3 regions of the Desulfovibrio aminophilus DSM 12254 genome follow, and region 3 is predicted to be linked to each of the others. Evidence: riboswitches for the same ligand, from Rfam matches in the RefSeq annotation. Region 3 holds a riboswitch; each other region holds the start of a gene.
What was found. Region 3 has a riboswitch for cobalamin ahead of metE (5-methyltetrahydropteroyltriglutamate--homocysteine S-methyltransferase). Riboswitches for the same ligand answer to the same signal wherever they lie in the genome.
Positions count from the first base shown of each region.

Region 1 (3,266 bases), on a different contig from region 3:
GGCCAGGACGTCGGACCAGAGCAGAAGCAGTCCGCCCAGGAGCGCGGCGTTGAGCGTCAGGGGGCCGTGCTCCGCGCCTTGGATGCGGCGTACGAGGTGCGGCACCACCAGGCCCACGAAGCCGATGACCCCGGACACGGCCACGGCCGCGCCGGAGAGCAGGCTCGCGGCCACCAGGAGCAGGAGCCGGGAGCGGTCGGCGTTCAGGCCCAGGAGTCGGGCCTGGGCCGATCCCAGGGAGAGCAGGTCCAGCTCACGGGCCTGGGCCAGGATGATCGTCGAGCCGAGCGCCAGGTAGGGCAGATAGACGAGCACGTGGCCCCAGCCCCGGCCTTGGAAGCTGCCCATGATCCAGAAGACGATGCCCGAGACCGAGGACTCGTCCAGGGCCTTGAGCAGGGCGATGCAGGCCGAGAGGAAGGTGGCCGTGACCACGCCCGCCAGGACCAGGGTTTCGCGGCGCAGCTCCCTGCCGGAGCGGGCCAGGGCCAGGACCGCCAGCAGGGCGGCCAGGGCTCCGAGCAGGCCGAAGAAGGGCAGGGGATCGGCCAGGGGCAGCAGGGCCGGGGCCGAGAGCCCCAGGGCCAGGGCCAGGGAGGCCCCGAAGGCCGCGCCCGTGGAGACTCCCAGGGTAAAGGGGTCGGCCAGGGGGTTGCGCAGGATGCCCTGGAAGGCGGTTCCGGCCAGGGCCAGGCCCGCGCCCACGGCGTAGGCCAGGACCGCGCGCGAGGCGCGGATGCCGAGGACCACCGTGGCCAGGGCCGGGTCCGGCGGGGGGGAGGCCAGACCCAGGCCCGAGGCCAGGATGGTCAGCGCCTCCCGGGCCGGAATCGGCGCGGGACCGGGGAGGCAGGCCAGCACGATGGAGAGCGGGCCCGCCACGGCCAGGGCCAGCGCGGCCCGGGAGGCGTTGGTCACTTCATTTCCTTGAGGGCCTTCACGGCGTCGCGCAGGTGCTCCAGCCAGAGCGCGGACACCGCCGGGGTCTCGGCCAGGCCGCGCAGCACGGGCGTGGTCTGGATGCCCAGGGCCTTGATCCGGGAGGCGAAGGAGTCCTCCTCCTTGCCCGCCATGTCGTTGTGGGCGTGGTCCCCGGCCACGGCCATGAGCGGCACGAGGCGCACGGAGCGGACGTTGTCGCGCTTGAGCAGGGGCAGCACGTCGTCCAGGGCGGGCACGCCCTCCACCGTGGCCACGAAGGCGGTGGGGTCGAGCGTCCAGAGCTGGTACTGCATGGCCGGGTACATGGCGTTGGCCGGGTGCTCGGTGCCGTGGCCCATGAACAGCACGGCCTCGCCTTCCTTGCGGCCGGACTGGGACTCGAGCAGGGCCTTGGCGGCCAGCTTCAGATCCTCGGGAGCGGAGAGCAGCGGGCGGCCCAGGCTGATGGCGCGCAGGCCCTTGGGCATGCCGTCGAAGCGCTTGACCGTCTCCTCCAACTCGGTGAACTCCTCGCCGGGGATGCTGTGCAGGGACTGCACGGCCACCCGGGTGTAGCCGTCCTCGGCCAGCTGGGCCAGGGCCAGGGCCGGGGAGCCCGGATGGGCGGTCTTGGCCTTGGTCAGCTTGTCGCGGATGATCCGCGAGGTCCAGGCCCAGCGCACCTCCACGCCGGGGAAGGCCGCGCGCGCCTGGGCGTCGAAGGCCTTGAGCGCCTTCTGGCCCTCGGGCATGCTGCTGCCGAAGGCCACCAGGAGGATGGCCTCCTTGTCGGGGCGGGAGTCGCCGTGGGCCAGGGCCGGAACGGCCTGGGCCGAGAGAAGCAGGAGAAGCGCGAGCAGGGAGAGCAGCGGTTTCAGGTGCCGCATGGAAAACCTCCGAAGGTGGAGGGGCTCGGTTGGGAAGGGGAAACAAAAACCCCTTTCTCCAGTATGGAGAAAGGGATTCCCGTTTTTACCCCTTCCAAGAGGTTCGGCCGCCAAAGCCCCGTGGACGCCGAACCGGCCTCGACACCTCCAGGCAGGTCTTCCGACTCGCTTCACCTGTCCCGGCCTTCCCAGGTTTCCCCAGTGGCCGTCGCGGGGACGGGCTGTTCATGAAGCTCACGGCGGCGGGACCGCTCCCGATTCGCACGGGATTCCCTATGAAGCCCTCGCGGGCGCCTGAAGGAGTCTTTCGTCTATCCTCGGCCGGGAAGGGCTGTCAAGGACCGTTCGGAGGCCGCCGGCGGGGGCTGCTGTTCCAGAAAGTGGCGCAACAGTTCCTCGACGTTCACGACCACGGCGTCGGATTCGCCCATCATGCCGAGTCCCAGGATGGGCAGGGCGAAGATGTCCTGCACGGGCACGGTGAAGCCGGTGATGACCACCTGCTGCTGGCGCAGCACCTCGTCCACGAGGATGGCCGCCCGGGCGTCGCCCACGCGCACCACCACGGCCTGGCTGCGGGCGACGGGCCGTCCGTCGGAGGGGATGTCCAGGAAGCGGTCCAGCCGCAGCAGGGCGTGGACCTCACCGCGCACGTCCACGGTCTCACGGCCGCCGGGAAGGGCTACCACGTCGCGCTCGGCGGGGGCGTAGATCTCAACGACGTCCCGGCTGGGGATGAGGAAGACCTCCTGGCCCAGGCGGCAGACCAGGGCGTCCACGATGCCTTCGTCGGCCGAACGCGAGAGCGGGATGGTGATGGTGAAGGTGGCGCCCTTGCCGAGGTCGCTCTCGATGAGGATGTCGCCGCCGAGCCCCACGCGGATGGCGTTGACCACGGCGTCCATGCCCACGCCGCGACCGGAGACGTCGGTGATCTTCTCGGCGGTGCTGAAGCCGGATTTGAGGATGAACTGGAGTATCTCGGCCTCGGGAAGCTGGTCGGACTCCTTCATGAGCCCCTTTTCCACGGCCTTCCGGCGGATGCGTTCGGGATCCAGGCCCCGGCCGTCGTCGGAAACGAGCAGATAGGCGGTCTCGCCCTTGCGCAGGGCCGAGAGCCGCACCGTGCCGGTTTCGTCCTTGCCCAGGGCCGCGCGTTCTGCGGCGGGCTCCAGACCGTGGTCCAGGGCGTTGCGCAGCAGATGCACCAATGGTTCGTTGAGGGACTCCACGATGGACTTGTCCAGGGCCAGATCCTCGCCTTCGATCTCGAAGCGGACCTTCTTGCCGATCTTCTGGCTCAGGCTCTTCACCAGCCGTTGCATGGGCGCGACGATCTGCTTGAGCGGCACGAGCCGGATGGCTTCCACCTCGGTCTGGAGGCTGCCGATGACCGTGTCCATGTCGCGGAGCCCGGCCAGGGTCTTGGCCATGTCGCCGTTTCCGGCCTGGGAGATG
Region 1 is NZ_AUMA01000007.1:230,749-234,014, forward strand. Features, by position in the region: gene H587_RS0104700 (FecCD family ABC transporter permease) at 1-918, opposite strand, end outside; gene H587_RS0104705 (sirohydrochlorin cobaltochelatase) at 915-1,808, opposite strand; cobalamin riboswitch at 1,942-2,121, opposite strand; gene H587_RS0104710 (chemotaxis protein CheA) at 2,120-3,266, opposite strand, start outside.
Region 1: linked by a shared signal. The riboswitch ahead of H587_RS0104705 (sirohydrochlorin cobaltochelatase) and the one ahead of metE (5-methyltetrahydropteroyltriglutamate--homocysteine S-methyltransferase) in region 3 are both predicted to bind cobalamin.

Region 2 (3,266 bases), on a different contig from region 3:
CACCGCCGGGGCCCTGAGCGTCAAGGAGATGGTCCTGGCGCTCCTGGTGGGAGCCATCCTCTCCACGCCCATGCGCGCGGTGCGCCACCAGTTCCCCTACTACGCCGGAATCTTCAAGACCCGCCTGGCCGTGCGCCTCATCCTGCACAACCAGGCCCTGCGCGCCGCGACCCTGGCCCTGGTGGCCGCGCTCTACGCCCTCCTGGGTTGACGGCCCGTCGTCCGTGCAATGAAGCCGATCCGGTTGCACATATGTGCAGACACAAGTGCAACACTTGTGCAGCACATTGCACGCACAGCGCAGGTCGGCAACACACAATAATTTGTGAAATCCAATTATTCCAGTGTTTAGCATATTTTGGCACGGGACTCGCATATCTTCGAATCAACAGGCACAGCACAGCGAGCCTCACCCAGTCACACGTTTCCTTCCCAAACTCCTCTCTCTCCGTAAGAAGGGGCCCCAAAAGGGCCCCTTCTTATTTGTGCAACCAGTCTCGGCGGGACCGGATCATCAGCCCGCGCCCAAGGCCTCGGCATCGCGCTCCGCCGGGGACCAGGCCCCGCCCAGGCGCTCGATCTCGCGCAGCAGAAGACGGACTAGGTCCGGCAGCCGACGGGCCACCACGGGCGTCAGTTCCAGGCCCACGCCGTCCATGTCCTGGGGCTCCACGCCCAGGACCACCAGCTCCGGCAGCGCGCCGAGCACGTCGCAGTAGGTCAGGGTGTCCAGGAGATCGGCTTGGTGCGGGGATTTGCCCGGATCGATGCGCAGCGGCAGGTCCGCGCCCGTGAGCCGGTAGATGGAGCCGGGCTCCCCGCCGCCGAGCACGGCGTCGGCCACCACCAGAACGTCGGCCTCCATGATCGGGCCCATGAGCAGCATGCCCTGGGTGCCGCCGTCCAGAAGCGTCACGTTCTCCGAGAAGACATACTCCCGCGCCAGCTTCTCCACGGCGCGCACGCCCACCCCTTCGTCGCTGCGCAGGATGTTGCCCACTCCCAGCACCAGGATACGATTATTTGTGTTTTTCATGCGCAATTTTCGTATACGAATTTTAAATTCGTAGCAACAATGCCGCCGCCGTCCGCTCCGGAATATCGCCTCCACGAGCCTCCGTATCGATTTCCAAATTTTCTCTAGAAAATTTGCGGCCCGCAACCGTGAAGTCCGACAAGCCAGGAGCCGAGCCGCTCGGAGGGGCTTTTCCACTGCTCTGGTGATAAAAATTAATTCTATAATATAAGCATGTTAAATAATTAGTTAGGAACCAGTCTCAGTTGACAAAAACCACGTCTCCTTCCATACTGCGATCCGAATCGGTGCCCGGATGACCTCCGGGTGAAAAGGGAACCCGGCGCAACTCCGGGACTGCCCCGCAGCGGTGAACGGGAACGACTCCCCGCTCGAACGACACTGGCCTTGGCCGGGAAGTCCGGGGAGGAGGAAGGCGGCGGAAGGCCGCAACGCCCGCGAGTCCGAAGACCTGCCGGTTTCCGTTCGCGCCCGGCGCGGACGGCGCGGCGCGAAGGCCCGAGGGGGCGTTGCGGCGGACGAACCGCTTCCGGCGGCCACCCTCCGTCACCTCCTCCGACCTTCCGGCCGAGTCCGCGCCCGGTCCGCCGACCGACACGAACAGGCATCCTCATCGCACGAACAACTTGGAGCTGTACGAATGCCGCAATCCGCTGAAATCCTCGCCTCCGACACCCCCAACCTCGAAGCCGTCCGCGCGGCCGGGCTCGTGCCCCTGCGCCCGGTGACCCCGCCCACCCACGTCCGCAAGCGCAACGGCTCGGTGATCCCCTTCAACGCCGACAAGATCGTCTCGGCCATCCGCCGCGCGGGCGCGGCCACCGGCGAGTTCGCCGAGGACGAGGCCCGGCTGCTCACCGCGCAGGTGGTCAAGGTGCTCTCCCACCGCTACGCGGGCGGCACGCCGGACATCGAGCGCATCCAGGACGCCGTGGAGCAGGCCCTCATCTCGGCCAACCACTTCAAGACCATGCGCTCCTACAGCGTCTATCGCGAGCAGCGAGCCAAGCTGCGCCAGGACAAGAAGACCGTGGTGGACGTGGCCGCCTCGGTGAACGAATATCTCGACCGCCACGACTGGCGCGTGAACGCCAACGCCAACCAGGGCTATTCCCTGGGCGGGCTGATCCTGAACGTCTCCGGCAAGGTCACGGCCAACTACTGGCTGAACCACGTCTATCCCCCGGAGGTCGGCCGGGCCCACCGCGACGGCGACCTGCACATCCACGACCTGGACATGCTCTCCGGCTACTGCGCGGGCTGGTCCCTGCGCACCCTGCTCACCGAGGGACTCAACGGCGTGCCCGGCAAGGTGGAGGCCACCGCGCCCCGGCACCTCTCCAGCGCCGTGGGCCAGATCGTCAACTTCCTCGGCACGCTCCAGAACGAATGGGCCGGGGCCCAGGCCTTCAGCTCCTTCGACACCTACATGGCCCCCTTCCTGCGCAAGGACAAACTGCCCTATGACGACGTGCTCCAGTGCATCCAGGAGCTGATCTACAACCTGAACGTGCCCTCGCGCTGGGGCACCCAGACCCCGTTCACCAACCTGACCTTCGACTGGACCTGTCCCGACGACCTCAAGGACCAGCACCCGGTCATCGGCGGCCAGGAGATGCCCTTCACCTACGGCGATCTCCAGCCCGAGATGGACATGATCAACCGGGCCTACATCGAAGTCATGACCGCGGGCGACGCCAAGGGCCGGGTCTTCACCTTCCCCATCCCGACATACAACATCACCAAGGACTTCCCCTGGGACGGGCCCAACGTCGACCTGCTCTTCGAGATGACCGCCAAGTACGGCCTGCCCTACTTCCAGAACTTCGTGAACTCCGACCTGGAGCCGAACATGGTCCGCTCCATGTGCTGCCGCCTCCAGCTCGACCTGCGCGAACTCCTCAAGCGCGGCAACGGCCTCTTCGGCAGCGCCGAGCAGACCGGCTCCCTGGGCGTGGTCACGATCAACTGCGCGCGCCTGGGCTACCGCCACAAGGGCGACCGCGTGGGCCTCTACGCCGCCCTGGACGCCCTGCTGGAAACCTCCCGCGTGAGCCTGGAGATCAAGCGCAAGGAGATCCAGCGCCGCATGGACGCCGGGCTCTTCCCCTACACCAAGCGCTACCTGGGTTCGCTGCGCAACCACTTCTCGACCATCGGCATCAACGGCGTGAACGAGATGGTCCGCAACTTCACCGACGACGCCGAGGACATCACCACCGAGGCGGGC
Region 2 is NZ_AUMA01000015.1:36,425-39,690, reverse strand. Features, by position in the region: gene H587_RS0110225 (membrane protein) at 1-211, shown strand, start outside; gene H587_RS0110220 (HyaD/HybD family hydrogenase maturation endopeptidase) at 515-1,036, opposite strand; cobalamin riboswitch at 1,305-1,509, shown strand; gene H587_RS0110215 (ribonucleoside triphosphate reductase) at 1,677-3,266, shown strand, end outside.
Region 2: linked by a shared signal. The riboswitch ahead of H587_RS0110215 (ribonucleoside triphosphate reductase) and the one ahead of metE (5-methyltetrahydropteroyltriglutamate--homocysteine S-methyltransferase) in region 3 are both predicted to bind cobalamin.

Region 3 (3,266 bases):
ATGGCCAACATGGTCGCCCTGGGAGCCTACGTCGCCGCCACCGGCATCGTCTCCCTGGACACGGTCATCAAGAGCTTGGAAAACGTCATCTCCGCCAGCTACAAGGATCTCATCCCCAAGAACGCCAAGGCCCTGGAAGCCGGGGCCGAGGCCGTGGGCGAATAGCGAAACGAACCGGGGGGCTCCGCGCCCCCCGGCCCCCCGCGCCAGGGCTGAGCCCTGGACCCGACAGCGCCGGAGGAGTCTTTCCGGCCCAGCCGTGGCGCGCCCCGCACGGCGACCAAAGGTCGCCGTGCGGGCCGCGCCGCCATGAGGGGTCCAGGGGCCATCGGCCCCTGGCCGGGGTTCGGGGCGAGGAGCCCCGCTATTCTCTTCTTTTCCAGGAGGAATGCGCCATGACCGAGCAATACGCCGTGATCGGGCATCCGCTGGGGCATACGTTGAGCCCGCTGCTGCACAACTGGGGCTTCGAGCACAGGCACGTGGACGCGCGCTACGCGGCCCTGCCGGTGACGCCCGGAGAACTGGACGGGTTCATGGAGCGGGTGCGCGGCGGGGCCTTCGCGGGCCTGTCCGTGACCATTCCGCACAAGCGGGCGGTCATGGCCCACCTGGACGGCCTGACGCCCCGGGCCGAGGCCGTGGGCGCGGTGAACACGGTCTTCTGGCGGGACGGCCTGCTGCTGGGCGAAAACACGGACGTGCTCGGCATCGTGGAGTCCTTGCGGAACCTGGGGCCGTTCCGGCGCGGGCTGGTGCTCGGGGCCGGTGGAGCGGCCCGGGCGGCGGTGGCCGCGCTCAAGGAACTGGGTCTGGGCGGCATCTTCGTGGTCAACCGCACGCGGGACAAGGCCGAGGCCCTGGCGCGGGAATTCGGGGCCACGGCGGCGCCGTGGGAGTCGCGGGCGACGCTCGGCGCGGACCTGCTCGTGAACACCACGCCCCTGGGCATGTCCGGCGAGCGGGTGGAGGAATGCCCATGGCCCGGGAATACGCCCATTCCCTCGGATCTCACGGTCTTCGACCTGGTCTACAACCCGCTCGTGACCATTCTTCTCCAAAGAGCCAAGGCCGCAGGTTGCCGGACCATCTCCGGGCTGGAGATGTTCCTGCGCCAGGGACTGGCCCAGTTCAAGCTCTGGACCGGGCTGGACCTGGACCCGGATCAAGCCCGCACCCTGCTCCTGAACGCGCTCCAGGCCCCCTGATTTTTTTATGACCCCCCGCGCGATCCAAGGCCGCGCCCTGGCCAGGTCCGAGGGTGGAGCCCCCGGCTCTTCATCTTGACAGCAGGTCCTCACGCCGGTAGGCAGGCGGGACTGTTCTTTCCATAACGATTCCCTGGAAAACGGAAGACGGTGTGAATCCGTCGCAGACGCGCTGCCGTGACCGGGATACGCGCGGGGCATCCACTGGACCTTGGAGGTCCGGGAAGGCTGCCCCGGCCGGTTCGCTTGAACCGGAGGCGGAACCCCGCCCGCGCCCGGAAGCCGGAAGACGCTCCAGGGCTGTCGCTCATTCGGGCCTCGCGAACCGGGTTCGGAATGGATACGCCATATTCCGGGGACACGTGCGCCCCGGACTTGCGCAGCCGTTCAGCCCGCTTTTGAGAAAAAGCGGGCTTTTCTTTTCCATTCCCGCGTCCGCCTGTATGCTCCGATATGAGCAGAATCCCAACGCGCAGAAGGAGGATTTGTTCATGTTGACGCAGACCTTGGGTTTCCCGCGCATCGGGCGCGACCGCGAATTGAAGCGGGCGGTGGAGGGCTACTGGAAGGGCGAGGTGGACCGGGAGGCCCTGGCCGCCACGGCCGCCGCGCTGCGGGCCGAGCACTGGCGGATGCAGCGGGAGGCGGGCGTGGACCTGCTGCCCGTGGGCGACTTCGCGCTCTACGACCAGATGCTCGACCTGTCGCTCATGCTCGGCTGCGTGCCGGAGCGCTATGCCGGTCGCGGGGAGCCCGGCCTGGAGACGATGTTCCTCATGGCCCGGGGCGGCGTGGGCGTGGGGGCCATGGAGATGACCAAGTGGTTCGACACGAACTACCACTACATCGTGCCCGAGCTGGCGGCGGGACAGGTCTTCCGGCCCTCGGCCGGTCGGCTGGCCGGGGAGCTGCGCGAGGCGGCCCGGGCCGGATACGCGGCCAAGGCCGTGCTGCCCGGACCGTTCACCTTCCTGGCCCTGGCCAAGACGGCCGCGCCGGGTCTGGACAAGTGGTCCCTGCTGGAACCGCTCATTGAGGCGTATGAGGCGCTGTTGCGCGAGATCGGCCGGGAGTGCGGCTGGCTGCAGATCGACGAGCCCGTGCTGGTGATGGGCCTGCCCGGGACGGTCCGGGACCGCTTCCGGCCGGTGCTGGAGCGGCTGCGCGGGGCGGCGGGCAAGGCCCGGCTCATGCTGGCCACCTATTTCGGCGGCGTCGCGGCCCAGGCGGACCTGCTGGACGGCCTGGCCGCGGACTGCCTGCACCTGGATCTGGTGCGCGCGCCGGAGCAGCTGGAGCCGGTGGCGGCGAAACTACCGAAGGACTGCGCCTTGTCCCTGGGGCTGGTGGACGGCCGCAACGTCTGGCGCGCGGACCTGGGCCGGGCCCTGGCCCTGGGCCGCAGGGCCGTGGAGCTGGTCGGCCCGGAGCGGCTCCTGGTCGCGCCGTCCTGCTCCCTGCTGCACGCGCCCGTAGACCTGGCGGCCGAGACGGCCCTGGACCCGGAAGTGCGGGAGTGGATGGCCTTCGCCCTGCAGAAGTGCGGGGAGCTGCGCCTGTTGGCCGACGCCCTGGAAGGCCGGGACGTGGCGGAGGCGTTGGGGGAGAACGCCCGGATCATGGAGCGCCGCCGGAGCTGCGCCAAGGCCTTGAACCCGGCCGTGCGCGACCGGGCGGCGGCGGTGACGCCGGAGATGACCGCCCGGCGTTCGCCCTACTCCGTGCGCAACGAGGAACAACGCACGCGCCTGGACCTGCCGGAGCTGCCCACCACGACCATCGGCTCCTTCCCGCAGACCACCGAGGTGCGCGCCGCCCGGGCCGCGTTCAAGGCCGGGAAGCTGGACCGGATGGGCTACGAACAGGCCATGACCGGCTTCATCCGCCGGGCCGTGGAGGCCCAGGAGGCGGCCGGGCTGGACGTGCTCGTGCATGGCGAGCCCGAGCGCAACGACATGGTGGAGTACTTCGGCGAGCAGTTGGACGGGTTCTGCTTCACGAAGAACGGCTGGGTCCAGAGCTACGGCACGCGCTGCGTGAAGCCGCCGGTGATCTACG
Region 3 is NZ_KE383876.1:253,826-257,091, forward strand. Features, by position in the region: gene H587_RS0115625 (2-oxoacid:ferredoxin oxidoreductase subunit gamma family protein) at 1-165, shown strand, start outside; gene aroE (shikimate dehydrogenase) at 396-1,208, shown strand; cobalamin riboswitch at 1,309-1,521, shown strand; gene metE (5-methyltetrahydropteroyltriglutamate--homocysteine S-methyltransferase) at 1,700-3,266, shown strand, end outside.